Regions from separate parts of the Paenibacillus sp. Mc5Re-14 genome, predicted to be linked through region 1. Evidence: riboswitches for the same ligand, from Rfam matches in the RefSeq annotation. Region 1 holds a riboswitch; the other holds the start of a gene.

Evidence for each region. Region 1 has a riboswitch for thiamine pyrophosphate ahead of BN1546_RS06645 (ECF transporter S component). Riboswitches for the same ligand answer to the same signal wherever they lie in the genome.
Region 2: it holds a riboswitch for thiamine pyrophosphate, as region 1 does, so the genes downstream of both, thiC (phosphomethylpyrimidine synthase ThiC) here and BN1546_RS06645 (ECF transporter S component) in region 1, are expected to answer to the same signal.

Annotation. Positions count from the first base shown of each region.
Region 1 covers NZ_CVPD01000001.1:1,461,317-1,466,257, forward strand. Annotated here, with positions in the region: gene BN1546_RS06640 (ABC transporter ATP-binding protein) at 1-1,204, opposite strand, end outside; gene BN1546_RS06645 (ECF transporter S component) at 1,204-1,800, opposite strand; TPP riboswitch at 2,106-2,215, opposite strand; gene BN1546_RS06650 (TatD family hydrolase) at 2,258-3,055, opposite strand; gene BN1546_RS06655 (polynucleotide kinase-phosphatase) at 3,076-4,941, opposite strand, start outside.
Region 2 covers NZ_CVPD01000001.1:1,653,412-1,658,352, forward strand. Annotated here, with positions in the region: gene BN1546_RS07495 (YitT family protein) at 1-274, opposite strand, end outside; gene BN1546_RS27260 (hypothetical protein) at 782-934, shown strand; gene thiC (phosphomethylpyrimidine synthase ThiC) at 1,140-2,915, opposite strand; TPP riboswitch at 3,138-3,249, opposite strand; gene BN1546_RS07505 (IclR family transcriptional regulator) at 3,366-4,109, opposite strand; gene BN1546_RS07510 (alpha/beta hydrolase) at 4,408-4,941, shown strand, end outside.

The DNA of each region.
Region 1 (4,941 bases):
CATCCAGCCGCTCCAGTCCGAACTGTATAAGTATTCGATCCACTCGTTCCCTACACTGTTCAGCTGTAAACAGGCTCTTGGGTAACGAATATTCCAGTTCCCTTCGTACGGTGTTCGCTACAAATTGCAGCTCTGGATTTTGAAATGCAAACCCAATACGCTCAGCCAGTTGCTCCGTATTGCCTGCCTCAGCTCCGCACACGCAATAACGACCCTGCGTGTGAAGTAAACGCATCATAGAGAGCAGAAGCGAGCTTTTGCCAGCCCCGTTTTCACCGACCACGCCAATCCAGTCGCCAGGCTTCACCTGCGCTTGCTCCACATAAATGACTGTGCTCAAACCCCGGAGTCCGCTAAAATGTTCTAGCTCCAGCAAATCCGTTGTAGGTGCTGAGGTGGACGGACTATCCGCATGCCCTCCATCTTTCTGCTGCGTCACAGACTCTCTCCAACGCGGCGAAGACGATTCATCCCATATCCCCGGATACCACACGCCATACTCGGATAATGCCTGCCGATGCACATGAAATACTTCTTCCGCCCTTCCGTCCGCAATCATTTCTCCTTGATCAGAAAGCACCACAATTCGATCCACATCCTGGACAATTTCATTGATTTTATGCTCTACGATCACCAGCGTCTGGTCTGCCGAAATGTTGCGAATGGTATCCCACACCTGTGTCGTGCCCTCCTCGTCCAACAAAGCTGTCGGCTCATCCAGAAAAAGCACTTCCGGCTCCATAGCCAGCACAGAGGCAATCGCCAGCCGCTGTTTCATTCCCTGTGACATGCTGGCAATGGGCAAGTGTATATCATCCGTCGATAGACCAACCTGCATTAGCAGCTCGCGAATACGGGATGGCATCTGCTCCCTTGGAACCTGTTTATTCTCCAACACAAAAGCCAATTCCTCGTCTACATACGACATACAAAACTGCGTGTCAGGATCTTGAAATACAATACCAGAGAGACTCGGGATCACAGCAGCATCGTATTTCATAGGCACTTCTATCGTGCGTGGAATCAGTCCGCTCAGCACCTGAAGCAGCGTTGATTTGCCGCATCCGCTTGGACCCAGCAGCAGTAGCTTTTCCCCTTTGCGGACAGATAAGGACATATTGTGGAAAAGCAGCTCTTGCTCACCGGGAAATTTCAAACGAAGACGGGTGATCGAAGCCACCACATCTTCGTTGGCCGCGCTCATCAATCCAGCCCCTTATAATCTTGTTCCGTTGCCGGTCTCAAACTTCGCGTAACTCCGGTTACCTCCAGCGCCTTAGCCAGATAGAAAGCGAATACCCCAGCAATCACAATACTGCCAATCATCCGAAATCCAATATACAAAACATAGTTCCAGGTCGATAGCTGATCAATATACCCATAGCTGAAGTCTAAAATCAAAGAAGTGACAGCCGCCCCTGCCGCAGCTAATGATACGACCCACAGGTTTGCGTTCCGATACAGAAAAGCCGCAAAGAACAGCTCCGCTCCCAAGCCTTGCAGCAGACCATAGTACAAGGTGGACATGCCCCATTCGCTTCCCAAAAAAGCACTGACTGTTGCCGCGGCCACTTCTGCCAAAATCGCAACTCCCGGCTTGCGAATGATAAGATAAGCGAACGTGCCAGCCATAAACCACATGCCATACATCAGTTGCTCAGCGTGTAGACCGAATGGTTTCATTAAATCATAGGCAGGTCCCCATATTTTGTAGACCAGCCCGAACACCACGGAGATTACAATCGTGACCAAAATATCAGTCAGCTTCAGCCCTTTCGACGCTCTTACATTCGTGTTCATTGTTGATACGCTCCCCTTTTTCGTTAAAATAGGCCTTCTGGCCATAAAAAAAAGCCTGTCCGGAGCTGAATCTCCAGGCAAGCTTTATGCGCAGTCATAAAATGATCACCATACATTATCAGTTGTCGACATATCTCATATAGCACAGTAGTCTACTGCACTGAAACCGAGCCAAAGTCAGGTACAAAACAAGACACGTTTGTCCGTCTGCAACTTTTTACAGACCCGCAGCTCGTTAACTTGATATATGATATGAAACGAATCCATCGACTAGTCGCCACCAATAGGCGGTAATCCTGTTTCTTGTATAGTGTTCTAGGTTTCTCTACGCTGGCATTACCCAGATCAGATTTCACGGTCGGCGGCAAGGGCCACCCTCTCAGCCTGACTATCTCAAGCTCCCGACAATGCTTTTTAATTCACTATAATATATACCACATCTATGGCTTTGACAATCCTATAATCCGAAGAAACGTTTGCCTGTTTCCGTCGTCGCGATTTCGATCTCCATCATGCTGCGGCCTGTGCACTCAGCAATCGTAGCGGCGATGTGAGCGAGATACATCGGCTCATTACGCCCTTCTTTGGGCTTCACAGGCAGATTACGCGGGGTCAGAAACGGAGCATCCGTTTCAATCATCAACCGGTCGAGCGGAATATCCCTCACCAACTCACGCAGATGCTTGCCGCGCCGCTCATCACAGATCCAGCCTGTGATACCGATATACAGTCCCATTTCCACATACGTATGCAATTCCTGAGCAGTGCCAGTAAAACAATGCACCACCGCTTTATCTACAAGCTCTTGATGCTCTCGTAACATAGCGACAAAATCCTCATGCGCATCTCGTTCATGCAGAAATAAAGGCATATGTAGCTCACCCGCCAGTTGAATCTGCTCTCCAAACCATCGGCGCTGTACATCACGCGGAGAAAAATCACGGTTATAGTCCAACCCGCATTCTCCTATGGATACGACCTGCGGCTGAATCGCGAGTTGGCGGAGCTGTTGAATCGTATCTGTGCTGCAATTTTTGGCATCATGGGGATGCACGCCAGCTGTAGCATACAGCTGACCAGGATAACGCGCTGCATACTGAGCAGCCTCTCGACTACTGCGAACACTGGTTCCAGTAATAATCAACGGTGTAATCCCTACAGCCGCTGCTCTCTCGACCACCTGTTCCCGATCTGCATGAAACGAACGGTGCATTAAGTTCACACCAATATCAATCAACGGTGTACTCCTATCCATCTCAATCCCTCCTTCGCAAACTACAATCTCGGATCAATCGGCTCCGATTCCAGAGATAACGCGGCAAGGACGCATTCATGAATACGCTCCACCGTATCTTTGCGGACAAAACGTTCCACGCCCTCCATGCCAAGCGCTCCTTCCATCAGGGCATGACGCTCCTTTTTGTTCGTTCGACGCTGCTTCAGACGTTTTAAATTCTCAGGGGCAAGATAATCCATACCGTAAATGATGTGCAAGTACTTCCGGCCTCTCACCTTGATTGCAGGCTGAATCATCTTGTCCCGATTTTTCATCAAAAAGCGTTCCGGCTTGATCACAATGCCCTCATGACCATCCTCTGTCATCTCATTCCACCAGCGAATGACCTCTTCCTCGCTTGTTTCATCCGTGATGACACGATACTCTGTCTCCATAAATATAGAGGACAGTCCTGCCAGCTCCCGGTTGTGCTCCATATGCCAAATATGAGATTGGTCAAAAAACGTCTGTCCGCTGTGGGCCAGTGTATGAAACGGTGCAATACGAATTTCATCCAGACCGTCCACATCCCAGCAATATTTTTGAAAAGCCTCTTGGAACGTTACGGCATTGCCATATTTCCGTTCCATTTCTTCCAGCCAGTCTCCAACCTCTCGGCCTGCAACCTTCGCCTGCTTCAGCTTGTCTACCAGCTTACTGCGATCCAGCAGAGCTGCTTCACCCACATGCGCATACTGTGCAGCAATCAGTTCCCGAGCCTTGAGATTCCACGGTACAATTTCTGCATCCAGCAACACAAAATCCGTCTGGTGCTGTTCAAAATATCCGGCATCCACTAGATCCGCATTCAGTTTCTCCAGCACCTGCTTCCCAAAGCCTGACTCAAAGAAGGGTCGTCCGCTTCGGGTGTAGATCGTGCCCAATGTCGGGTAGCCTACATATTCAACAGCAGCCTGCTCGTTTTTGAATAATAGCAAAATCGCCCGGCTACCCATATGCTTTTTCTCCGCTACCATCGTTTGTACGCCTTGACTGCGATAATAAGCTAGCGCTTCACGCGGATGCTCCAGATAACCTTCCTCTTCGGAAACCTTGGGGGCAGGACTCATCGTGGGCGGAATGTACACCAGTTCCTCCATCGGTACCGTCACATGTGACACGGTATCTATAGCGGTTTTGACCGATTCTCCTTGAACGCGCACTTCGCCATACGATTCCGTCAGCACACTGTAACCAGCGATGAGCTTACGTAAATTCGGCGGGGAAAACCGTTTTCTCTGCCACCGGACAAGTGGGCTATCGGGATCATTCGCATAATTCTCATGAGCCGGAACGCTGACAAATTCCTTTTCCGGATAACGATAAGCGGTCAGCATACCACCAAATACCACACCTTGATCAATATTCACCGTCTGATTGACAAGGGTAGGCTGCGGTCTCGGATCATGCCCCCATACTACTATTTCTCCCGATTCATGGTCTACGAACCAATCTTTGCGGATTGGTTTTCCGTCTGCATCCTGACCTTCCGTATCTCCATAACGACAGTAATCAGAAATACGTGCCGACTGTTTGCCAATAAAATGATCCTTGATCCCCGCATGAGTCACAACTACGTGCCGCAACCCGTTTCTGCCGAAAATAAGATGAGAGGGTGCATGTAGTAGAAAATCCCTCAGCTCGCCTCTAAGCTGTTCCGCTGCTGCCTTGCCCGCTTTTTGTTCATATTGAACCATTTCCTCTGCGAATCGTTCATCTCCATGATTGAGAGTTACTTTTCTCCCATCAAGGTAACGACCGATTTTCCAGCCATGATTGCTGTCAATCATGTAGGCGAGTCCAGCGTCCACGTGCTTTTTCCAGAACTGCACCGCTAATAACGATTCTGGGCCACGGCTCATCAC
Region 2 (4,941 bases), 190 kb from region 1:
TTAAATGCAAAAACAATGAGTTAAATGCGACCGCAATTATAGTGTACAAGGTCGTTCTCTTGTCCAAAAATTTATATCCAACAATCAGCAGCAAGCCATTAATCACCAGATTGACGATCGAGGGAGACCACTGAAACAGGTAGTACAAGATGATCGTGACCCCTGTAACGCCCCCCTCGCCAAACTCATTCGGGATCACATACAGATTAACAGCCAGCGCGAAAAAAAACGCACCCAGAATAATAAATACGATATCTGCAATACTTTTTTTCATATATGCTCTAATCCTCTCTCTAACATTTCAACGGATGAATTGCCAGATGGATTGGCTGACTCTTCTTGCCAAAATACGCTGACAACCAGTTCATGGTATCTACTACCCAACATAAAGTCAATACAACTTTGACACTTTAATTCGCCACCAGACTGCCTTAGTCCAAGCTTAGAATTCCGCAAAATTCTGCTAATACAAGGTTATTCGACAAAAAAACACAATCCCGACTACTAAACTAAGAAAACGGGCCTCTAGCCCTTGTTTAGGCCCTAGGCACATTTTCCCCTAAAATGACCATCCTCCTAATACACATTTTGGACACATACGACCATTTTCCTGTTTTATGGCAAAAGCGTTTTACTTTGGATAAATGCGGGTATAATGATTGAAACCTTACCAAGCAACCTACATGGCATTACGACATCAAGTACATATAAATAGTCCTATACAGTTGTCCTAAGCAACTCAATCTGAATTTGACAATATGGAATTGGAGGAATGACCCACATGAATACAATGAACTTAACTGTCCACACCCTGATGCCCTTTCACCACCAATACCAACGTGCCAACGCGGTGAGTATGCAGAAGAAAGAAGATAGCTCGGAGAAGAAGCTCAGCTTTCAGGACATTTTGAATGAAAAAATGGGTAAAAAATAAAGCTCCGTTAATCCAGTGCATATCTCGCTTTACATAAGCTGAAAAGCCGTAGTTTTCTACATCGACTGTAGAGAACCACGGCTTTTTGCTATCTCACGCGTTTCTAAACCTAAACTCATACATTCATGGAAATAAACCTCTGACGAGCTTAACTGTACTATTTGTTGAGGCTTCCCAGTTGATTGACTTTCGTATCGCTACCGATTTATCGCTCGCCATCCCGATACTGCTCTGCCTTCTCACGCATCCCGGCGACGACGGCTTCCTCGGTATTCAGTTTCTTATCTGCCGCATAGGCACGAATGTCCTGTGTGATACGCATACTGCAAAACTTAGGACCGCACATCGAGCAAAAGTGTGCTTCCTTGGCCCCCTCTGCCGGTAGTGTTTCATCATGGTAGGACAAGGCCCGCTCAGGGTCAAGCGAAAGATTGAACTGATCGTGCCAGCGGAATTCAAAACGCGCCTTGGACAAAGCATCGTCCCGCTGCTGTGCACGTGGATGGCCCTTCGCCAGATCGGCAGCATGTGCGGCAATTTTGTAGGTAATAACTCCCTCGCGGACATCATCCTTGTTCGGCAGACCCAAGTGCTCCTTCGGCGTAACATAGCACAGCATGGACGTCCCGAACCAACCGATCATGGCCGCCCCGATAGCTGAGGTAATATGATCATATCCTGGTGCGATATCCGTCGTCAGCGGTCCTAAAGTATAAAAGGGAGCCTCCTTACAAATTTCCATTTGTAAATCCACATTCTCCTTGATTTTGTGCATAGGGACATGTCCCGGCCCTTCAATCATGACCTGGACATCATGCTTCCATGCGATTTGCGTTAGCTCGCCCAACGTCTTCAGCTCTGCAAATTGTGCTTCATCATTCGCATCATAGATACTACCCGGACGCAGACCATCCCCGAGAGAAAAGGCCACATCGTAGGTTTTCATAATTTCACAGATTTCTTCAAAATGCGTATACAAAAAGTTCTCCTGATGGTGCGCAAGGCACCAAGCTGCCATAATCGACCCGCCCCGGGATACAATTCCCGTCATTCTATTCGCCGTCATCGGTATATATCGCAGCAATACTCCCGCATGAATTGTAAAATAGTCCACTCCTTGCTCCGCCTGCTCAATCAGTGTGTCTCGATACAGCTCCCACGTCAGCTTCTCTGCTTCGCCGTTCACCTTTTCCAGTGCCTGATATAGCGGCACCGTCCCAATCGGTACGGGTGAATTCCTAATAATCCATTCACGCGTTGTGTGGATATTACGACCTGTGGACAGGTCCATGACGGTGTCTGAGCCCCAGCGTACCGCCCAGGTCATCTTCTCCACTTCCTCCTCGATGGAGGACGTAACCGCGGAATTTCCAATGTTTGCATTGATCTTCACGTGAAAATGGCGCCCTATGACCATGGGCTCGCTTTCCGGGTGATTGATATTTGAAGGTAAAATGGCTCGTCCAGCCGCCAACTCCTGCCGCACAAACTCGGGCTCCACTCCTTCACGGATCGCCGCAAATTCCATTTCAGGCGTAATGATCCCTTGCCGCGCATAATGCATTTGCGTCACAGTGCGCCCTTGTGAAGCCCGAAGCGGACGGTTAGTCACGCCGGGAAATTCCACTGTTTCCCGTTTGGAGCCGGGTTTCAGTCCATTATCCTCCGGCTTGACGGCGCGGCCCGCGTAAGCCTCCACATCCCCCCGTTCCAGTGCCCAAGCTCGCCGTAATGGTGGCAAGCCCTGACGAATATCTACCTGATAGGCTTCATCTGTCATCGGACCGCTGGTATCGTACACACGCAGTGGCTCATGATACTCTATCCCCTGCGGCGTATGTGTGGGATGCAGCGCGATTTCACGCTCTGGCACGGCAATGTCCGGCCGAGAACCTTGAATATACACCTTGCGGCTCCCCGGGAAAGAATTAACCCTACTGGATTGCTCCGCACTTGTCTTCTCTACTGCTGTTGATTTCATTCCTGTTTCTTTTGTTCCTTCGGTTTCCATCGATTTCATGATCCATTCCTCCCGTATCGTTGAAATGACACACCGATCCGGAACCATTCCGAGGGTGGCGCTGATCTATGCAAAAAAGCCGGTTCCCTAGGGAACCGGCTAATCAAACGAGGCAGCTATCCAGACAGCACGCACATGGAATAAAACCCTATGCGTCACCGCAGACAGCAGCTGCGTATACATTTCAATGGCCGATTACTTCCCTACGCTGGTATGATCCAGATCAGGTGCAAAGGGTCCGGAATCTTGCCCGATTCCATCTCAGCCTGCATTACAGGCTCCCCCAGTAACTGTGATACTTTCTATTCACATGAATTGGCGGCTATAACAGACATCCGCCATCTCTATCAGACTACTTTAAATTTATAGCTTTGGCAACCCTTGTATGATTTCCTTTTGTATTGATTACTGTTACGGGAGCATAAGCCCCATTTCCTTAGCTGCTTCGATCAAAACCGGAGCAAAATCATGCAGCGTCTCAGGCGCAAGTCGACTGACCGGGCCGGATACAGATAAAGCCGCCGCGACCTGCCCCTTTCGGTTCACAATAGGCGCGGCCACAGCCGCAGCTCCTGGCTCACGTTCTTCATAGCTAGTCGCATACCCCTTCTCGCGAATGTCCTGCAGCTGGGCTTTATATACCTCAGTATCTACTGAGGGAGGCCATTCTTCACTGCTTAGCAGTACCTCCAGCTCCTGTGGCGGCATAAAGGCCGCCAGCACCTTGCTGGAGGCTCCCACAGCCAGCGGCATACGCGCTCCCACGGGAGCAACCCTGCGGATCGCCTGATTGCTCTGCACGGCTTGTATGCGAATACGCATGCTTCCATCCCGCAGGTACAAGCTGACCGTCTCCCCTAAGCGATCACGCAGTCCTTCCATTGCAGGCTGTAACAACACCGCCGGCTCATCGCTTTGGGACAGATGCGTCGACAGCTCCCATATGCGAAAACCAAGCCGATATTTTTCCGTTTCGGCATTCCGAACGACAAATCCCCGATCCTCTAGCGTAGTCAAAAGACGATGAACAGTGCTTTTATGTAGACCAATTTGGGAGGCAATCTCCGTTAGACCAAGATCAGATTCTGCGGTAAAACACAGCAGTATATCAAGTGCACGCTCTACAGCGCGGACGGTTAATTTACGGTCTTCCATCGTGAACCGCTCCTCTTGTATCCATATTCGTTTCACACTATGAAACATGGTTACATAAATTATATAGAATAGTCGCGGCTACTGTAAACCGATGTTTTTGTGACAACCATATTACAGAACAAGAACAAACATCGACAATTCTTTGCATCATTTTTACTTTTCCGGTTCAGACGTTGACTTTGGATAATACCCATCATACGATAATAGGTATCTATACGGACATACCCTACTATTTTCAAGTGGAATTATACCTAAATTTTATGATTCGAAGATCAATTCTATATAAGGAGGCTCTTACATGATTTCGACATCCCAGCGCAACGCTCAGCTACAGACCGCTGTTCAGGAGCCGTCCACCCCACTCTTTAATCCCCGTATGCTGCGGTTCAAGCACGTTGTGATTGCTCTGCTGCTGTCGGTCGTATTTTTTCTATTGTTTTGTTTTATTGCCTTGCATGCTTACATCGCCTGGGTGCTTACGAATCCCACCGTCGCGCCATTATACTCTAATCCGATGCAGGCCAAAGGTATGCCTTATGAGGAAGTCAGCTTCCCAGCCAAGGATGGTAGCCGCATGGTACAAGGCTGGTATATCCCGGCAGATCAATCGCGGAAAACCATAATTTTTAGTCATGGCTATGGAGCTAACCGCGAAGAAAGCTGGATTCCCATGTATGATCTGGCGCATTATGCCCATAGCTTGAACTTTAATGTGGTCATGTTCGATTACGGATTTGCGTCACAAAACAGCAAGGCCGTCGCAACCGGAGGCAAGGCAGAATCCCAACAGCTTCTTGGGGCCATCCAGCTTGCAAAACAACGCGGCTCGTCG